DNA from 4 places in the Micromonospora sp. NPDC049903 genome. Region 4 is predicted to be linked to each of the others. Evidence: riboswitches for the same ligand, from Rfam matches in the RefSeq annotation. Region 4 holds a riboswitch; each other region holds the start of a gene.
The links. Region 4 has a riboswitch for cobalamin ahead of ACIBO1_RS17010 (ribonucleoside-diphosphate reductase subunit alpha). Riboswitches for the same ligand answer to the same signal wherever they lie in the genome.
Positions count from the first base shown of each region.

Region 1 (4,189 bases), on a different contig from region 4:
CTCTACACCCACCAACCCGATCACCGGCATACCCGGGACCGGATCAGCGGGCGGCCGGGCCGTGACGTCCACGCCTTCGTGCACACGCTGCACCTGCACGAGCGGTGGGCGTTCTGCGTGGACCTGCCGCACCCGTTCGGGGAGGGACCGGCCGACGGGCACGCCATGGCGATCGCCCCGGACGGCTCGCGGTTGTACGTCGCCGACCTCACCTCCGGCACCGTCGCCGAGATCTCCACGGAGGAGCTGACGGTACGCCGCACCGCCGCCGTCCCCGTCGCCTCCGGCCCGGCGTACGCGACGGCGGACGACGATCGACTGTTCCTCGGCGGGGCCGGTGTGGTGCGTACCGTGGATGCCGTCGGTCTGCGGGTCGTTGCCGAACGGCCGGTCGACGCTCCCGTCAGCGGTCTCCTCCTCGGCCCGGACAGCGGTCGCCTCTATGTGGGTGGGCGGGACGCACTGAGATGGCTCGACCCGGCCAGCGGCGCCGAACTGGGTCGTGCCGCGGTGCCCGGCCTGGTGGGGTTGCGTGGCCCGGTGTCGTCGTCCTGAGCGGGCGTCACCGTCGGTCAGAGGAGCGATTCCCGGCGTGATCGTGCCGTCCGACCCGTCCGATTAGGGTGACCAGCGTCGTCGTACGTTAGGAGGATCAGGGAACAGGATCAGGGGGAGTGTCAGCCCCCTGACGCCGGGTCTTCTCTGGTACGAACGTAGGAGTTTCGACGAGAGGACAGCGCCCTTATGACCCATGCCCTGGTCACCGCCGAGAACCTCAACGACGCGCTCGACGACATCGTGGATCGGGTGCCCGGTGCCAAGTTCGCGGTGGTGCTCTCCCCGGACGGCATCATGCTGGGGGCCTCGCGGGGCATCGACGAGGAGATCGCCGAGCAACTGTCCAGTGTGGTCTGTGGTCTCCAGGCGTTGGGTCTGGCCGCCGCCCGACTGTGCGGTGAGGGTGAGCTGCACCAGGTGGTGGTGCAGATGTCGCGGGCGTTCCTGTTCCACGCCACCACCGGCAACGGGGCGATCCTCACCGTCGGTATCGACGGCTCGGCCGAGGTGGGGGACATGGCGTACGAGGTCGCCCTCTTCTGCGCCCGGGCCGGGCATCACCTGCCGGTGTACGTGGAGCCGGCGCCCCACCTGACCGGGCGGTGATCCGCTAGCCGCGGTCGCGCTGCGCGTCGTACGAGGGCGCCGGGTTGGCCACCTGCCACAGTTCGGCCGGCAGGTTCGCGATGACGTCGTCGTAGTCGGCGGGGGCGACGTCATCCCGAATGGTGTCCATCACCGCCCGGATGCCGGCCTCGGCCAGGTCGGGGTCGACGTCGGCCCGGCCGCCGACGCGCTGGACGAACACGTCGAGCCCGAACCGTTCGGCGGTCTCGCTGGGCGCGAACGTGTACGCCCGTAGCCCTTCCGGGAGTTGGTCGGCCAGGTTCCGGGCCTCGCCACCGTCGATCCGCTCGGCCAGCGTGGTCAGGGTGGCGCGCGCGATGGCGGTCGCCTGTTCCGTCGACGCGCCGGTGCGGTTCGCCACGGACTCGATGAACTCGTTCTCGTCCAACCCGCCGGCCCCCTTCTCGCAACGGATCTGGCGTCTACCCGGGAATCGTCGTGACAAACGGCACTCTTCACCCGAGTACGGCCGCTGGGGCATCGATGAGTCTTGTGCGCCGGTGCGCGGAACGGATAACGTCGCGCCGTCGCGGTAATGGGAAGCCGGTGTGAGACCGGCGCGGCCCTCGCCACTGTGACCGGGGAGTTCACTCCGACTTGTACGCCACTGGGTCCGTGGAGGACCTGGGAAGGCCGGAGTTCGCGACGATCCGGGAGCCAGGAGACCGACCCCGACGTGTGATCTCGTCCACGAGGTGTTGGAAGGGGAGGTCGACTCATGCACATCGCTGAGGGCTACCTACCACCGGTGCAGGCGGCGGCATGGTTCGCGGTCTCGACACCGTTCGTCATCCACGGTGCGCGCAACCTGGTCCAGCAGGTCCGCGCGAACCCCGACGCGAAGTTGTTGCTCGGCGCGGCCGGTGCGTTCACCTTCGTCCTGTCGGCGCTGAAGATCCCTTCGGTGACCGGCTCCTGTTCCCATCCGACCGGTGTGGGTCTCGGCGCGATCCTGTTCCGAGCCCCCGTGATGAGTGTGCTCGGCACGATCGTGCTGCTGTTCCAGGCACTCCTGCTGGCCCACGGCGGGTTGAGCACGCTCGGCGCGAACGTCTTCTCGATGGCCATCGTCGGCCCCTGGGTGGCCTTCGGCGTGTACGCGCTGATCCGCCGGCTCGGTGGCGGCCTCGGCATCTCGGTGTTCTTCGCCGCCGCTTTGGCCGACCTGGCGACCTACTGCGTGACCAGTGCCCAGCTCGCGCTGGCCTTCCCCGACCCGGATTCGGGCTTCGTCGGCGCGCTGGCCAAGTTCGGGTCCATCTTCGCGGTCACCCAGATCCCGCTGGCGATCAGCGAGGGGCTGCTCACCGTCCTGGTGGTCCGGTTGCTGGTCCGGGTGAGCCCGCAGGAACTCCGCCGGCTCGGCATTCTGCGCCGTCCGGCCCCGACGACCCAGGGAGCGGTGGCGTGAAGTCGTTCGGCCGGACCAACCTGTTGTTGCTGCTCGCCGTGGTGGCGCTGGCGGTGGCGCCGCTGGTGCTGGGGCTCGGCAGCGGCGAGGAGCCGTTCGCCGGGGCAGACGCCCTCGCCGAGGAGGCGATCGTCAACGACCATCCCGACTACGAGCCGTGGTTCAGCTCGATCTACGAGCCACCGTCGGGTGAGATCGAGTCGGCGTTGTTCGCACTCCAGGCCGCCCTCGGCGCCGGGTTCCTCGGCTACTACTTCGGGGTCGCCCGGACCCGGCAGCGGCTGCGTGGCGAGCAGACCGCGACCGGGGAGAAGACCACCGACTAGTGCTCGCGTTGGACGTGGCGGCGTACGCCAGCCCCTGGCGACGCCGCCACCCGGCGGAGAAGGCCCTGTTGGCTCTGGGGCTGTTGGGCTGCGCGTTGCTCCTGCCACCGTGGCCGGGTGCCCTGGTGGTGGGTCTGACCGCGGCGGCGGCGTTGCTCGGGCCGGCGGCGCTGCCGCCGCGCCTGCTGGTCCGGGCGGCCCGGACCCCGCTGTTGTTCATCCTGACCGGCTCGGTGCCGATGCTGGTGGCGGTCTCCGGCCCGACGCGCGTGCGGTGGGCGCCGGAGGGGCTGGCGACGGCCGCCGCGACCGCCGGTCGGGCCTGCGCCGCCCTGCTCTGCCTGCTGCTGTTCGCCGCCACCACGCCGCTCGCCGACGTGCTGCCCCGACTCCAGCGTCTCGGGGTGCCCAGCGCGGTCACCGAGGTGGCCGCGCTGATCTACCGGATGTTGTTCCTGCTGTTGGAGAGCGTGCACGCGGTGCGGCAGGCCCAGGCGGCCCGGCTGGGTTACCGCACCTGGGCCAGCACCTACCGGTCACTGGCCGGGCAGGCCGGCGCGGTCTTCGTCCGGGCGTTCTCGCTGGCCCGGCGTTGGGAGGAGGGGTTGGCGCTGCGCGGTTACACCGGCTCGTTGGCGGTACGCACCGAGGTGCGGCAACCGTCGGTGGCGTTCCTGGCGACCACCGTGCTGCTGTTGGCGGCGGTGGTGCTGGCCACCCGGCTGCTGGTGGCGCTCGGATGAGCGGCGACCCGCCCCTGGCGAAGCTGCGCGAGGTCAGCGACCCGCCGCTGTTGGAACTGCGCGGGGTCAGCTTCGGGTACGAGGCGGAGCGGCCGGTGCTGACCGACGCCGACCTGCGGGTGCCGGCCGGGCGGCGGATGGCCGTGCTGGGGCCCAACGGCGGTGGCAAGACGACCCTGTTCCGGCTGATGGTCGGCGCGTTGGCCGCCGACGCGGGCACGGTGCTGGTCGGCGGGGTGCCGCTGCGCCGGACCCGGGCCGGGCTGCTCGACGTCCGCCAGCAGGTGCAACTGGTGCTCCAGGACCCGGACGACCAGTTGTTCGCCGCGACCGTCTTCCAGGACGTCTCGTTCGGGCCGGTCAACCTCGGTCTGGACGACGCGCAGGTGCGGCAGCGCTGTGCCGAGGCGCTGGCGGCGTTGGAGATCACCGACCTCGCCGACCGCCCCACCCACCTGCTCTCGTACGGCCAGCGCAAGCGGGTGGCGATCGCCGGGGCGGTGGCGCTGCGGCCCCGGGTGCTG
Region 1 covers NZ_JBITKL010000012.1:35,399-39,587, forward strand. The annotation lists gene ACIBO1_RS19365 (YncE family protein) at 1-555, shown strand, start outside; gene ACIBO1_RS19370 (roadblock/LC7 domain-containing protein) at 745-1,164, shown strand; gene ACIBO1_RS19375 (DUF2267 domain-containing protein) at 1,169-1,573, opposite strand; cobalamin riboswitch at 1,699-1,874, shown strand; gene ACIBO1_RS19380 (energy-coupling factor ABC transporter permease) at 1,904-2,596, shown strand; gene ACIBO1_RS19385 (energy-coupling factor ABC transporter substrate-binding protein) at 2,593-2,922, shown strand; gene cbiQ (cobalt ECF transporter T component CbiQ) at 2,922-3,665, shown strand; gene ACIBO1_RS19395 (energy-coupling factor ABC transporter ATP-binding protein) at 3,662-4,189, shown strand, end outside.
Region 1: it holds a riboswitch for cobalamin, as region 4 does, so the genes downstream of both, ACIBO1_RS19380 (energy-coupling factor ABC transporter permease) here and ACIBO1_RS17010 (ribonucleoside-diphosphate reductase subunit alpha) in region 4, are expected to answer to the same signal.

Region 2 (4,189 bases), on a different contig from region 4:
TCCTCGACGGTGACCTCGAAGACCCGATCCTTGACGTCGCCGAAGACGTTGCGGAAACCGGCGGCCTCCAACTGCGGATGGGCCATGCTCCCGGTGCCGTACGCGTACGTGGTGCCGCCGCCGACGGTCGGGTAGAGCACCGCCGCGGTACGCCCGGACGAGTCGCCCGCCTCGGCCTGGACCTTCGTCATCCGGTCCTTGAGCGCGGTGACCGCAGTCGTCGCCTCGGCCTGGCGGCCGAACACCCGGCCGTACGTCTCCATCTGCCGGTAGATGTCGTCGAAGCTCGGTACGGCGGTGCTGTCCGGGCACATCGCCGGCTCCTCCAGCAGCGGGATGTCCACCGCCTCCAGGGTGTCGCGGGAGAGGTTGTCGACCTCGCCGAGGACCAGGTCGGGCTCCTGGCTGATCACCACCTCCTTGGAGATCTGGAGGTGGCCGCTGGTGTCGGTCTTGTCGGTCAGCAGCGGGATCCGGTCCAGCTCGGCCTGGGTCTCCGCGTCGTAGTACTCCTTCGGGTACTGCCCGGCGCGGGCGGTGGCCCGGTCCAGGACGCCGAGCGCGTGCAGGTACGGCACGGCGGCGCTCTTGAGCAGCACGACCCGCTGGGGAGGAGCGTCGAAGGTGACGTCCACGCCGCAGTTGGTCACCGTGACCGGATAGCCGGGACCGGCCTCGGTCGGCCCGTCGGCGGCGCCGCCGCACCCGGCGACGAGCAGCACGCACGCGGAGGCGGCGGCGGTGGCGAGGCGGGTTGCCTTCAACATCGGTTCTCCTTGACGGGTGGGCTCTTCAGGCACCGGAGGCGTGCAGACGGCGGATCAGGACCAGCAGGAAGGGAGCGCCGAGCAGGGAGGTGATGATGCCGATCGGGATCTCCTGCGGCGCCAGCAGCACCCGGGCCAGCACGTCGGCCCAGACCAGCAGGATCGCCCCGAGCAGCGCGGCCACCGGCACCACGCGGACGTGCGGCGCGCCGACGATGCGCCGGGCCAGGTGTGGCACGACCAGGCCGACGAACCCGATGCTGCCGGCGGCGGAGACCAGGATGCCGACGCTGAGCGAGACCAGCACGAGCAGCCGGAGCCGGAACCGGTCCGGCGAGACGCCCAGGGTGTGCGCGGTCTCGTCGCCGATGGCCAGGACGTCGAGTCGCCGCCCGACGACGGTCAGGTAGCCGATGGTGCCGATCAGCACCACCGCGGCGATCAGCAGCAGGGCGTTCCAGCGGGCCAGACCCAGCGACCCGAGGAGCCAGAACATCACCGACCGGGCGCCCTCGGCGGACCCGGAGGCGAAGATCAGGAAGCTGGTGGTGGCGTACAGCGCGTACCCGACGGCGACTCCGGCCAGCAGCAGCCGGATGGAGGTGACCCGGCCGCCGCTGCGCGCGATCAGGAAGACCAGCAGCGACGCGCCGAGCGCGCCGACGAACGCGCTGGTGGAGAGCGCGTACTGGCCGAAGCCGGCACCCGCGCCGAACAGGATCGCGGCGGCCGCGCCGCTGGAGGCGCCGGAGTTGATCCCGAGCAGGTACGGGTCGGCGAGCACGTTGCGGACCATGGCCTGCAACGCCACCCCGCAGACCGCGAGCCCGGCGCCGACCAGCATGCCGAGCAGGACCCGGGGCAGCCGGACCTGCCAGACGATCGCCTGCTGCGGCCCGGTCCAGGTCACCTCGCCGGGCACCCCGACGAGCTGGTGCCCGATGATCCGGGCCACCGTGAGCGGGGGGATGCCGATCGCCCCGGCGCCGACCGCGACCAGCCCGGTCAGGACCAGGCCGATAGTCAGCGCGAGCAGCCAGAGGCCGGTCCGGCGACGCTGCGCCGCCACGCCGAGCACGTCCGTCCGGCTCGTCGGCAGGGTGGTGACGCTCACCGCACTCCCACGCAAAGTCGTTGTTCTTGCCAAGTCTTTGCAAAAACTAACACCATGATCATGCCAGCGGAAGGCGGATGAGTCGTTGTTCACCCGCCGCTCGACCCGGCGTCGCGGCGCGGACATCACACCGGCGCGACGGTCGTCGGGCGCGATCCGGACGCTAGGATCCGAGACGGTACTGGTTCGCCCCGGCCGTCCGGTCGGAGCGTCGTAAGAGGGAACCCGGTGTGAATCCGGGACTGCCCCGCAGCGGTGAGTGGGAACGACCGCCGTCACACGCACTGGACACCTGTCCGGGAAGCGACGGCCAGTAGGAGACCGGCCCAGCCGGTCGCGCCCACGAGTCCGAAGACCTGCCCGTGCCGCGTGCGCAGCCGCGCACGCCGCCGTCGGCCTCGCGGGAGGGCCAGGGCGAGGCCGGTCGTCGCGCCGTGCCCTCCCCAGCCTTCCCCGGAGCCGTACCGCCGGACCTCGAGGGAAGGGAACCCTGGCGACATGACCACTCCGTTCGGCACGAGCACCGTGCTCGGCTATCCGCGCATCGGCCCGCGTCGTGAACTCAAGACCGCGGTCGAGGGCTACTGGGCCGGCCGCGTCGACGAGCCGACCCTGCGGGCCACCGCCGCACAGGTACGCGAACAGACCTGGCGTACGTTGCACGACGCCGGCCTGTCCGCGGTACCGTCCAACACGTTCTCGCTCTACGACCACGTGCTCGACGCGGCCGTCACGGTCGACGCCGTACCCGACCGGTTCCGCCGGCTGGGCCTCGGTGAGCTGGACACCTACTTCGCCATGGCGCGCGGCACCGCACAGGAACCGCCGCTGGAGATGACGAAGTGGTTCGACACCAACTACCACTACCTGGTGCCCGAGATCGGCCCGGACACCGCCTTCGCCGCCCGTGCCGACAAGCCGCTCACCGAGTACGGGCGGGCCCGGGCGCTCGGCATCACCACCCGTCCGGTCCTGGTCGGCCCGGCGACCCTGCTGCTGCTGTCCAAGCCCACCGCCGACGCGCCGGCCGGGTTCCGCCCGTTCGACCGGCTGGACGACCTGGTCGACGTCTACGCCGAGCTGCTGTCCGCGCTCGCCGACGTCGGCGTGCCGTGGGTGCAGCTCGACGAACCGGCGTACGTCGGCGACCGGTCCGACGCCGAGATCCGCGACCTCGGTGCCGCGTACGCCCGGCTCGGCGGGCTGGCCCACCGGCCCCGCCTGTTCGTCGCCGCCTACTTCGGCGAACTCGGCGACGCGCTGCCCGCGCTGCTGGACACGCCGATCGAGGCGATCGGTCTGGACCTGGTCGCCGGGCCCGGCGACCTGGACCGGCTCGCCGGCCACGGCGCGCTGCCGGGCCGGACCGTGGTCGCCGGGCTGGTCGACGGCCGCAACGTGTGGCGGACCGACCTGCGGGCCGCTGCGGCCGTCGGCGCCACCCTCACCGGACTCGCCGACAGCGTGGCCGTGTCCACCTCCTGCTCACTTCTGCACGTGCCGGTGGACCTGGCCGCCGAGACCGACCTCGACCCTCGGCTGCGCGAACGGTTGGCGTTCGCCCGGCAGAAGGTCGACGAGGTGGTCGCGCTCGGTCGGGTGCTGCGCGACGGGGTGGGCGAGTTGCCCGCCGCGCCCCCGCCGGTGCCGTGGCAGTGGCGCGACGACGCGGTCCGCGCCCGCCTGGAGGCGCTGCGGCCCGAGCACACCCGGCGCGGTCCGTACCCGCAGCGCGCCGACGCCCAACGCCGCCGCCTCGGGCTGCCCACGCTGGCGACCACCACCATCGGGTCGTTCCCGCAGACCGAGGCGCTGCGCCGGGCTCGGGCCGAGCACCGGGCCGGTCGCCTCGACGCGGCCGGTTACGCCGAGCGGATGCGGGCCGAGATCGCCGACGTGGTGGCCGAGCAGGAACGGCTCGGGCTGGACGTGCTGGTGCACGGCGAGCCGGAGCGCAACGACATGGTGCAGTACTTCGCCGAACACCTCGACGGCTTCGCCGCCACCGCCCACGGCTGGGTCCAGTCGTACGGCTCCCGGTGCGTACGCCCGCCGATCCTGTACGGCGACGTGACCCGGCGCGTACCGATCACGGTGACCTGGTCCCGCTATGCCCAGTCGCTCACCGACCGGCCGGTCAAGGGCATGCTCACCGGCCCGGTGACCATCCTGGCCTGGTCGTTCGTGCGGGTGGACCAACCGCTGGCGGAGACCGCCCGGCAGGTCGCGCTGGCCCTGCGCGACGAGGCGCGGGACCTGGAGACGGCGGGCATCCGGATCATCCAGGTCGACGAGCCCGCGCTGCGGG
Region 2 covers NZ_JBITKL010000018.1:29,392-33,580, forward strand. The annotation lists gene ACIBO1_RS23495 (ABC transporter substrate-binding protein) at 1-767, opposite strand, end outside; gene ACIBO1_RS23500 (FecCD family ABC transporter permease) at 793-1,881, opposite strand; cobalamin riboswitch at 2,047-2,260, shown strand; gene metE (5-methyltetrahydropteroyltriglutamate--homocysteine S-methyltransferase) at 2,380-4,189, shown strand, end outside.
Region 2: it holds a riboswitch for cobalamin, as region 4 does, so the genes downstream of both, metE (5-methyltetrahydropteroyltriglutamate--homocysteine S-methyltransferase) here and ACIBO1_RS17010 (ribonucleoside-diphosphate reductase subunit alpha) in region 4, are expected to answer to the same signal.

Region 3 (4,189 bases), on a different contig from region 4:
GTGTGGAACCGCCTCGATGCGGACACGGTGGCGTTCACGACGGCACCACCGAACAGGTCGAATCCGAGCACCGTCAGCAGGAGGACGATCGGCACCGGGTAGCCGGCAGCGGCGCCCACGGCCCCGGCGATGGTCGCGCCGACACCTGCGGTGAGGTAGCTGAGCCGACTCTCCGCCCGCGTGGCCCCGGGCGCGACGAGCAGGTCGTTGAGCCGCGAGACCGGACCGCGCGGCGGACTCGGGGACGTGGTCGTGGGCATGGCCGCCGTTCGCTCGGAGACGATTGGTGAACTATCGCTCAGCATAGTGAACGTTTGTGCACCCGTCGAGTCGAGGGCCTGCTCGAAGGAGCCCGAGTCGGCGACGTCACTCAGCCCTCGGCCGGGACGGGCTCCTGGATCGCGGTGCCGGAGTAGAGCCGATCGATGGTGTCCCACCAGCGCCGCAGGCCGTCGTGACCCATCGGATCGGTACCAAGCACGTCGGTGATGCGGTCGCGCAGCAGGATGATGGAGAGCTCATGGGCCAGCAGCACGACCGCGAGTTGTGCCCGGTCCACGTCCGGGGCGACCGCGCCCGCGTCGGCCATCCGGTGCATGAGCGAGTCGGCGAACCCCTGCAGCATCCGGTACGCCTCGACCGAGCGCGACGTGGTGCCGACGAGCAGGTGCGCGAGATACCGGGTGGCCGACGGGGAGGACAGCGCGTCGGCCGACGCGAGGAAACGGTCGGGCGGGCCGGAACCGGCTGTCTCGGCGAGTGCCTCCAGTGCGTTGCCCAACACGCCCAGCACGTGCGCGTCGACGGCGGCGACCAGGCCCTCACGCGACCCGTAGTGCTTGATGATGAGCGACTGCGAGACTCCCGCGCGCTCCGCTACCTGCTTGAGCGACGCGGCCGCCGGCCACTGTTCGCCGAAGAGTTCCAGGGCGGTGTCCCGAATGATCGCCTTGGCGGTGCGATCCTCCGGTGCATACATGTTCACCACAGTAGCAATCCCGGCGTGCGGTGCGAACGGGCCGGCAGTGGCACCGGCGTCAGGTCAGTGCCTCGGCCATCCGCCGCACGCCTTCAGTGATCAGCTCGGGGGTGGTGCCGAGGTTGAATCGCGCGTGTCCCGCTCCCCCGGTACCGAAGACAGGGCCGGGACTGAGCGCCACCCGGCCGCGATCGAGGAAGGTCGCGGCGGGGTCGTCGCCGAGACCGAGGGCGCGGCAGTCGAGCCAGGCCAGGTAGGTGCCCTCGCCAGGGCGGTAACGGACCGTCGGAAGGTGTTCGGCCAGCAGCCGGGTGAGGAGGCGACGGTTCTCGTCGAGGTCGTCCACGAGGGCGTCGAGCCATCCGACGCCGTCTCGCAGGGCGGCGACGTGGGCCAGCACACCGACGTGGCTGGGCCCCTCGTTGACCCAGGCGGGGATGCGGGCGAGATCGTCGGCCGCAGCGGGTCCGGCGATGGCGACGGCGGCCTTGAGCCCCGCCAGGTTCCAGGCCTTGGACGCGGAGATGACCGAGAAGGCGTTCTCGGCGCCGGGCACGCTCAGGTACGGCGTGAACCCGGCCCCGGTCAGCACCAGCGGCGCATGGATCTCGTCGACCACCACACGGACACCATGCCGGCCCGCCAGCGCGGCGACCTCGGCGAGTTCGTCGGCGGTGTGCACCGTGCCGGTCGGGTTGTGCGGGCTGCACAGCAGGTACGCGGGCCGGGAGCCACGTTCCGCCGCGCGCCGGAACGCCTCGTCCAGGACCGCCATGTCGATCCGGCCGTCCTCGCCGAGCGGGGCCTCCTCGATGGATCGACCGGTACGCCCCACGACCTGGTAGAACGGCGCGTAGACCGGGCAGTTGACCACGACGGCGTCGGTCGGACCACAGATCACGTCGAGGACCTCGACGATGCCGCTCATCACGTCCGGAACCATCGTGGTGCGGTCCACCGCGATGCCGTCGAAGTCCCACCGGTCGCGGGCGAAGTGGGCGAGCGCCTCGGCGTAGTCGGTGCCGGTGGGGTAGCCCGTGTCGCCGCGCCGGACGGCCTCGGTGATCGCGTCGACGACCGACCCGGCCAGCGGCGCGTCCAGCTCCGCCACGAACATCGGAAGCACGTCGCTCGGGTAGGCGCGCCACTTCTCGCTCGTCCGCTTCCGCAGCTGGTCCAGAGTGAGCTGCCGCAGGGGTGTGGTCTCGGAGGTCACGACACCGAGACTAGTGACTCGATCTTCCGGCAGCGCCGACGGACGACGGTGTCCGGTAGGGTGCTCGGCGGCACGAACTGTTGCGAGGTGCCCCACCCGTGGTGGGGAGAATCGGGAAGCCGGTGAGAGTCCGGCACGGGCCCGCCGCGGTGACCGGGGAGCTGCCGCCCACGCGCGTCACGCGCAGCCACTGGCCCTGCCGGGCTGGGAAGGCGGGCGGTGAGGTGACGATCCGGAAGTCCGAAGACCGGCCTCGCGCCTGGTTGCCCTGCGCTGTGGCCAGGGCCTGGAGCGCAGCGGGAGCCTGCCCATGATCAACGAAGTGTACGAGGTCATCCACGCCCGTCGGGACGTACGCGGTCAGTTCACCGGCGCGCCGATCCCGGCCGAGGTCCTCGATCGGGTGCTGGCCGCCGCGCACGCCGCGCCCAGCGTCGGCCTGTCGCAGCCGTGGGACTTCATCCTGGTCCGCGATTCCGCGCTGCGGGCGGAGTTCCACCGCCACGTGCAGCAGGAGCGGGACGTCTTCGCCGCGACCCTGGACGGGGAGGAGGCGCGCCGGTTCGGCACGATCAAGATCGACGGGGTGCTGGAGTCGACCCTGTCGGTCGTGGTGACGTACGACCCGGACCGGGGGTCCCCGGCGGTGCTGGGTCGGCACGCCATCGCCGACGCCGGCCTGTACTCGGTGTGTCTGGCCATCCAGAACCTGTGGCTGGCGGCCACCGCCGAGGGGCTCGGCGTGGGCTGGGTGTCGTTCTACCGGGAACCGTTCGTGCGGGACCTGCTGCGGATCCCGGCGGGTGTCCGCCCGGTGGCCTGGCTGTGCCTGGGTCCGGTCACCCACCTGGAGCAGGTGCCGGACCTGGAACGACACGGCTGGCGGCAGCGCCGTCCCTGGCGGGCAGCGGTGCACCGGGACCGCTGGGAGCCGGCGGGCCACTGACCCCGACGGCGTAAGGGTGCGTCAGCTCGGGGCGAGGAGGCAGAACTCGTTGCCCTCCGGGTCGGCCATGACCGTCCACGGCAGATCGTCGCGGCCCACGTCCACGGTGGAGGCGCCGAGAGCCCGCAGCCTGGCCGCCTCGCCCTGCGGGTCGTCACCGGGGTACGGGCGGACGTCGAGGTGGACCCGGTTCCAGCCGGTCTTCACGTCGGGCGTACGCAGGAACTGCAGGTACGGACCCACGTCCGCAGCGGAGCGCAGGACCGCTGCGCGGTCGGTAACCTCGTGCAGACGCCAGTCCATGGCGGTGCTCCAGAAGTCGGCCATGGCGCGCGGGTCCGCGCAGTCGACCACGACGGCGGCGACCGGTCCGACGTCCCGGTGGGCCGGTCGCGGGTCCAGGACGCAGAACTCGTTGCCCTCCGGGTCGGCCATGACCGTCCACGGGACGTCGCCCTGTCCCACGTCGGCGAGGGTGGCGCCGAGATTTTTCAGGCGCGCGACCGTCTCGGCGTGGTGGTCCGCCGAGGTGGTGGCGAGGTCGAGGTGCACGCGGTTCTTCACCGTCTTGGGTTCCGAGGAGACGACGAGGTCGACGAAGACGGCGATCGGGTCGGGATAGGCGACGCCCTCGGGTTCGAGGTTGGTGACGCCGGGCTCCTCGCTGGAGATCCCCCAGCCGAGCGTCTCCGCCCAGAAACCGCCCAGCGCGGAGTCGTCCCGGGCCTTCATGTTGATCTGTACGAGCCGTGTTGCCATCCGGCGATGCTAGCGGCAACGCGACACGAATTCGATTCACTTGATGCTGGCCGATACACCTCCGTGAAGTTTTGGGCGTTATGACTGGGTTGTCCGCATTGGAGTTCTATCGTGTCCCTGCGTGACAGCACGCCAACGGGGTTGCACGAGGAGGACAAGGTGAATGGACCGACAGGGATGACGACGGGCGAGTCGAGCAGTCGAGGAAACCGTCGCAAGCTCAAGGCGATTCTGGCCGGAGGGATCGCGCTCGGCCTCGGCGCGACGATCACCCTCGCCGCCTGGAACG
Region 3 covers NZ_JBITKL010000011.1:17,187-21,375, reverse strand. The annotation lists gene ACIBO1_RS18355 (hypothetical protein) at 1-260, opposite strand, end outside; gene ACIBO1_RS18350 (TetR/AcrR family transcriptional regulator) at 371-979, opposite strand; gene ACIBO1_RS18345 (MalY/PatB family protein) at 1,038-2,195, opposite strand; cobalamin riboswitch at 2,264-2,466, shown strand; gene bluB (5,6-dimethylbenzimidazole synthase) at 2,506-3,141, shown strand; gene ACIBO1_RS18335 (VOC family protein) at 3,163-3,900, opposite strand; gene ACIBO1_RS18330 (SipW-dependent-type signal peptide-containing protein) at 4,060-4,189, shown strand, end outside.
Region 3: it holds a riboswitch for cobalamin, as region 4 does, so the genes downstream of both, bluB (5,6-dimethylbenzimidazole synthase) here and ACIBO1_RS17010 (ribonucleoside-diphosphate reductase subunit alpha) in region 4, are expected to answer to the same signal.

Region 4 (4,189 bases):
CCAGGTCGGGGGCGTGGAACGTCCGACCGTTGACGAAGATCACGTCCTTCGCCCGGCCGGTCACGCAGAGCCGACCGGCGCGCTGGAAACCCAGGTCACCGGTGTGCAGCCAACCGTCCACGAAGGTCTCCCGGCTGGCCTGCGGGTCCCGGTGGTAGCCGCGCGCCACGTTCGGGCCGCGTACCTCGATCAGGCCCACTCGGTCCTCGGGCAGTGGCCGGTGCCGCTCGTCGACGACGCGGACCTCACAGCCGGGCACCGGGTGCCCCAGGTCCATCAGCTCCACGGCGTCCGGGCCCGGCCCGGTGGTCACCGCGCGGCCCTGGCTCAGCGCGGCCCGGTCCAGCACCAGCGGCGCGGCGACCTCTCCGGGCGGCGGGAAGGTCACCGCGAGGGTCGCCTCCGCCAGGCCGTACACCGGTCGCAGGGCGGACGGGGCGAGCCCGGCCGGGCGGACGTGCGCCAGGAAGGCCCGCCACACGGTGGGGGAGATGGGCTCCGCGCCCACCACCACGCACCGGACCCGGCTCAGGTCCAGCGTGGCGAGGAGGTCCGTCGGGACCCGGCGGACGGCCAGGGCCAGCGCGAAGTTCGCCGCCGACAGCAGGGTCGCGCGGTGCCGGTGGGCGGCGGTGAACCACAGCGCCGGGCGCTTGGCGAACGCCATCGGGGGTACGCGGACCTGGGTGCACCCGATGGCGAGCGGGGTCAGGTGGGTGCCGATCAACCCCATGTCGTGGAAGTACGGCATCCAGGTGACCAGGACGTCGTCCGGCCCGGCGCCACTGGCCAGCCGGGACTGCTCCACATTGGCCAGCACGTTGGAGTGGGTCAACTCCACCCCGCGCGGCGTGCCGGTGCTGCCGGAGGAGAACTGGAGGAACGCCACGTCGCCGGGGTCGGCCGCGAACAGGGCCTCCGGTGGGGTGCCGGTCCGCAGGTCGGCCAGCCGCAGCACCGGACCGGCCAGCCCGTCGGCGAGCGCCTCGGTGGCGTCGTCCAGCACGGTCACCGCGTCGGTGAGCAGCTCGCGGACGGCCCGTACCCGGGTCGGCTCGGGTGGCAGCGGCACCGGGACCAACCCGGCGGCGAGCGCCCCCCAGAACAGCGGCTGGAAGTCGTCCCCGGCGTCGGCGACCAGGATCACCGGGGTGCCCGGGGCCACTCCGGCGGCACGGTAGCCGCCCGCCACCCGCAGCGCCTCGTCCCGCAACTCTCGGACGGTGACGGTGCGTTCGGTGCCGTCCTCGCGCACGTGCACGATCTTCTGGTCGGGGGTCCGATCCGCGGCGTGGACGAGGATGTCGAGCAGTGCCCGTCGGTCGCCGGGTCCGGCCGCTGTCTGCACGCGACGATGCTAGTGGGCATGATCGAGTACCCGGCCGTCGGTCGGCGGGATGCCCGGCATCTGGCACGCGACACGCCCGGCACAGCATCTGGTGTTGCCATCTTCGCACCGCACCCATATATGGTGTGCCCCGTAGCTGGTTCGGCCGCCACTGAAACGGCGGTCGAGGCAAGAGGGAACCCGGTGGGAATCCGGGACTGCCCCGCAGCGGTGAGTGGGAACGACCGCCGTCATCACGCACTGGACCCGCCAGGTCTGGGAAGCGACGGCCAGTAGGCGCGAGCACCAGGCCCACGAGTCCGAAGACCTGCCAGCGCGCCGCACGCGACGTGTGCGGCGGTCGAAGGCCGCGTGGGACGGCCGACGCCATGAGCTGGTCAGTCACGGCAGCAGTGCCGTCGGTGACCGGCGGCGTCCTCCCGCGCGGACCCGACGATCTCGGGGACAGGCGTGAGGAGGGGGAACATGACGGTGACCCAGGAGCAGGCGGGGCCGGAGCAACGCCGGCACGTCATGCAGGTCCGTAAGCGGAACGGCGACACCGAGCCGGTGGACGTCAACAAGATCGTCAAGGCGGTGGAGCGGTGGGTCGCCGACCTGGACGAGATCGACCCGTTGCGGGTGGCCACCAAGACCATCAGCGGGCTCTACGACGGCGCGACCACGGCCGAGATGGACAAGCTGTCCATCCAGACCGCAGCCGAGCTGATCGGTGAGGAGCCGCAGTACTCGAAGCTGGCGGCCCGACTGCTGGCCGCGTACGTGGACAAGGAGGTCCGCGGGCAGCAGGTGGCCAGCTTCAGCCAGTCCATCCGGTACGCACACGGCCTGGGCCTGATCGGCGACGACACCGCCGCGTTCGTGGCCCGCAACGCGCGCAAGCTGGACGACGCCGTCGACCCGGCCGGGGACCTGCGTTTCGAGTACTTCGGCCTGCGCACGGTCGCCGACCGGTACCTGCTGCGGCACCCGCAGACCCGACTGGTGGTGGAGACGCCGCAGTACTGGCTGCTGCGGGTCGCCTGCGGCCTGTCCCAGACGCCCGGCGAGGCGATCGGCTTCTACCGGCTGATGTCCAGCCTGGCCTACCTGCCCAGCTCGCCGACGCTGTTCAACTCCGGCACCCGGCACACCCAGATGTCCTCGTGCTTCCTGGTCGACTCGCCGCGCGACGAACTCGACTCCATCTACGAGCGTTACCACCAGGTCGCGAAGCTGTCCAAGTTCTCCGGTGGCATCGGCATCTCCTGGTCCCGGGTGCGCGGTCGGGGCGCCCTGATCCGGGGCACCAACGGCAGGTCGAACGGCATCGTGCCGTTCCTCAAGACGCTGGACGCCGGGGTGGCCGCGGTCAACCAGGGCGGCCGTCGCAAGGGCGCGGCCTGCGTCTACCTCGAACCGTGGCACCCGGACGTGGAGGAGTTCCTCGAACTGCGGGACAACACCGGCGAGGAGTCCCGGCGGACGCACAACCTGAACCTCGCCAACTGGATCCCGGACGAGTTCATGCGGCGCGTCGAGGCGGACGGCGACTGGTCGCTCGTCGACCCGTCGGACGCCCCCGAGCTGCCCGACCTGTTCGGCGAGGCGTTCGACGAGGCGTACCGGGCGGCGGAGAAGAAGGCGGTCAAGACCGTCAAGGCCCGCGACCTGTACGGGCGGATGATGCGGACGCTCGCGCAGACCGGCAACGGGTGGATGACGTTCAAGGACGCCTCGAACCGGCTGTCCAACCAGACCGGCGCCCCGGGCAACACCATCCACCTGTCGAACCTCTGCACCGAGATCCTGGAGGTCAACGACGACGCCGAGACGGCGGTCTGCAACCTCGGCTCGGTCAACCTGGGCGCGCACGTCACGGCGGACGGTGTCGACTGGGAACGGCTGCGCGCCACGGTGCGTACCGCCGTGGTGTTCCTGGACCGGGTGATCGACATCAACTACTACCCGGCCGCGCAGGCGGCGGCGTCGAACCCGCGCTGGCGCCCCGTCGGGCTCGGGCTGATGGGTTTGCAGGACGCGTTCTTCACGCTGCGCCTGCCGTTCGACTCACCGGCCGCCAGGGAGCTGTCGACGCGGGTGCAGGAGGAGATCTTCCTGACCGCGTTGGAGACCTCCGCCGGGCTCGCCGAGCGGTTCGGCCCGCATCCCGCGTACGCCGAGACCCGCGCCGCCCGGGGTGAGCTGCACCCGGACCTGTGGGGCGCCGAGGTCGGCCAGCCCGAGCGGTGGACCGCGCTGCGCGAGACGATCGGCCGGCACGGCCTGCGGAACTCGTTGCTGGTGGCGATCGCGCCGACCGCCACCATCGCCTCGATCGCCGGCTGCTACGAGTGCATCGAGCCGCAGGTGTCCAACCTGTTCAAGCGCGAGACGATGTCCGGCGAGTTCCTCCAGATCAACACCTACCTGGTCCGCGAGCTGAAGGCGCGCGGACTGTGGACGGCCGCGATCCGGGAGCAGATCAAGCGCGCCGAGGGTTCCGTGCAGGGCGTCGTCGAGCTGCCCGCCGACGTACGCGAACTGTTCCGGACCGCGTGGGAGCTGCCGCAACGGGCGCTGATCGACCTGGCGGCGGCCCGCGCCCCCTTCATCGACCAGTCGCAGTCGCTGAACCTGTTCCTGAGCGCGCCGACCATCGGCAAGCTCTCCTCGATGTACCTGTACGCCTGGAAGTCCGGGCTGAAGACCACCTACTACCTGCGGTCGCGTCCGGCGACCCGGATCCAGCAGGCCACCGTCGCCGTCACCCCGAGCGTCACGCCGGTCGTGGCGGTCAGCGACGACGAGGCGTTGGCCTGCTCCCTGGAGAACCCCGAGAGCTGCGAGGCATGCCAGTGA
Region 4 covers NZ_JBITKL010000009.1:199,330-203,518, reverse strand. The annotation lists gene ACIBO1_RS17015 (amino acid adenylation domain-containing protein) at 1-1,348, opposite strand, end outside; cobalamin riboswitch at 1,469-1,678, shown strand; gene ACIBO1_RS17010 (ribonucleoside-diphosphate reductase subunit alpha) at 1,814-4,189, shown strand; gene ACIBO1_RS17005 (ribonucleotide-diphosphate reductase subunit beta) at 4,186-4,189, shown strand, end outside.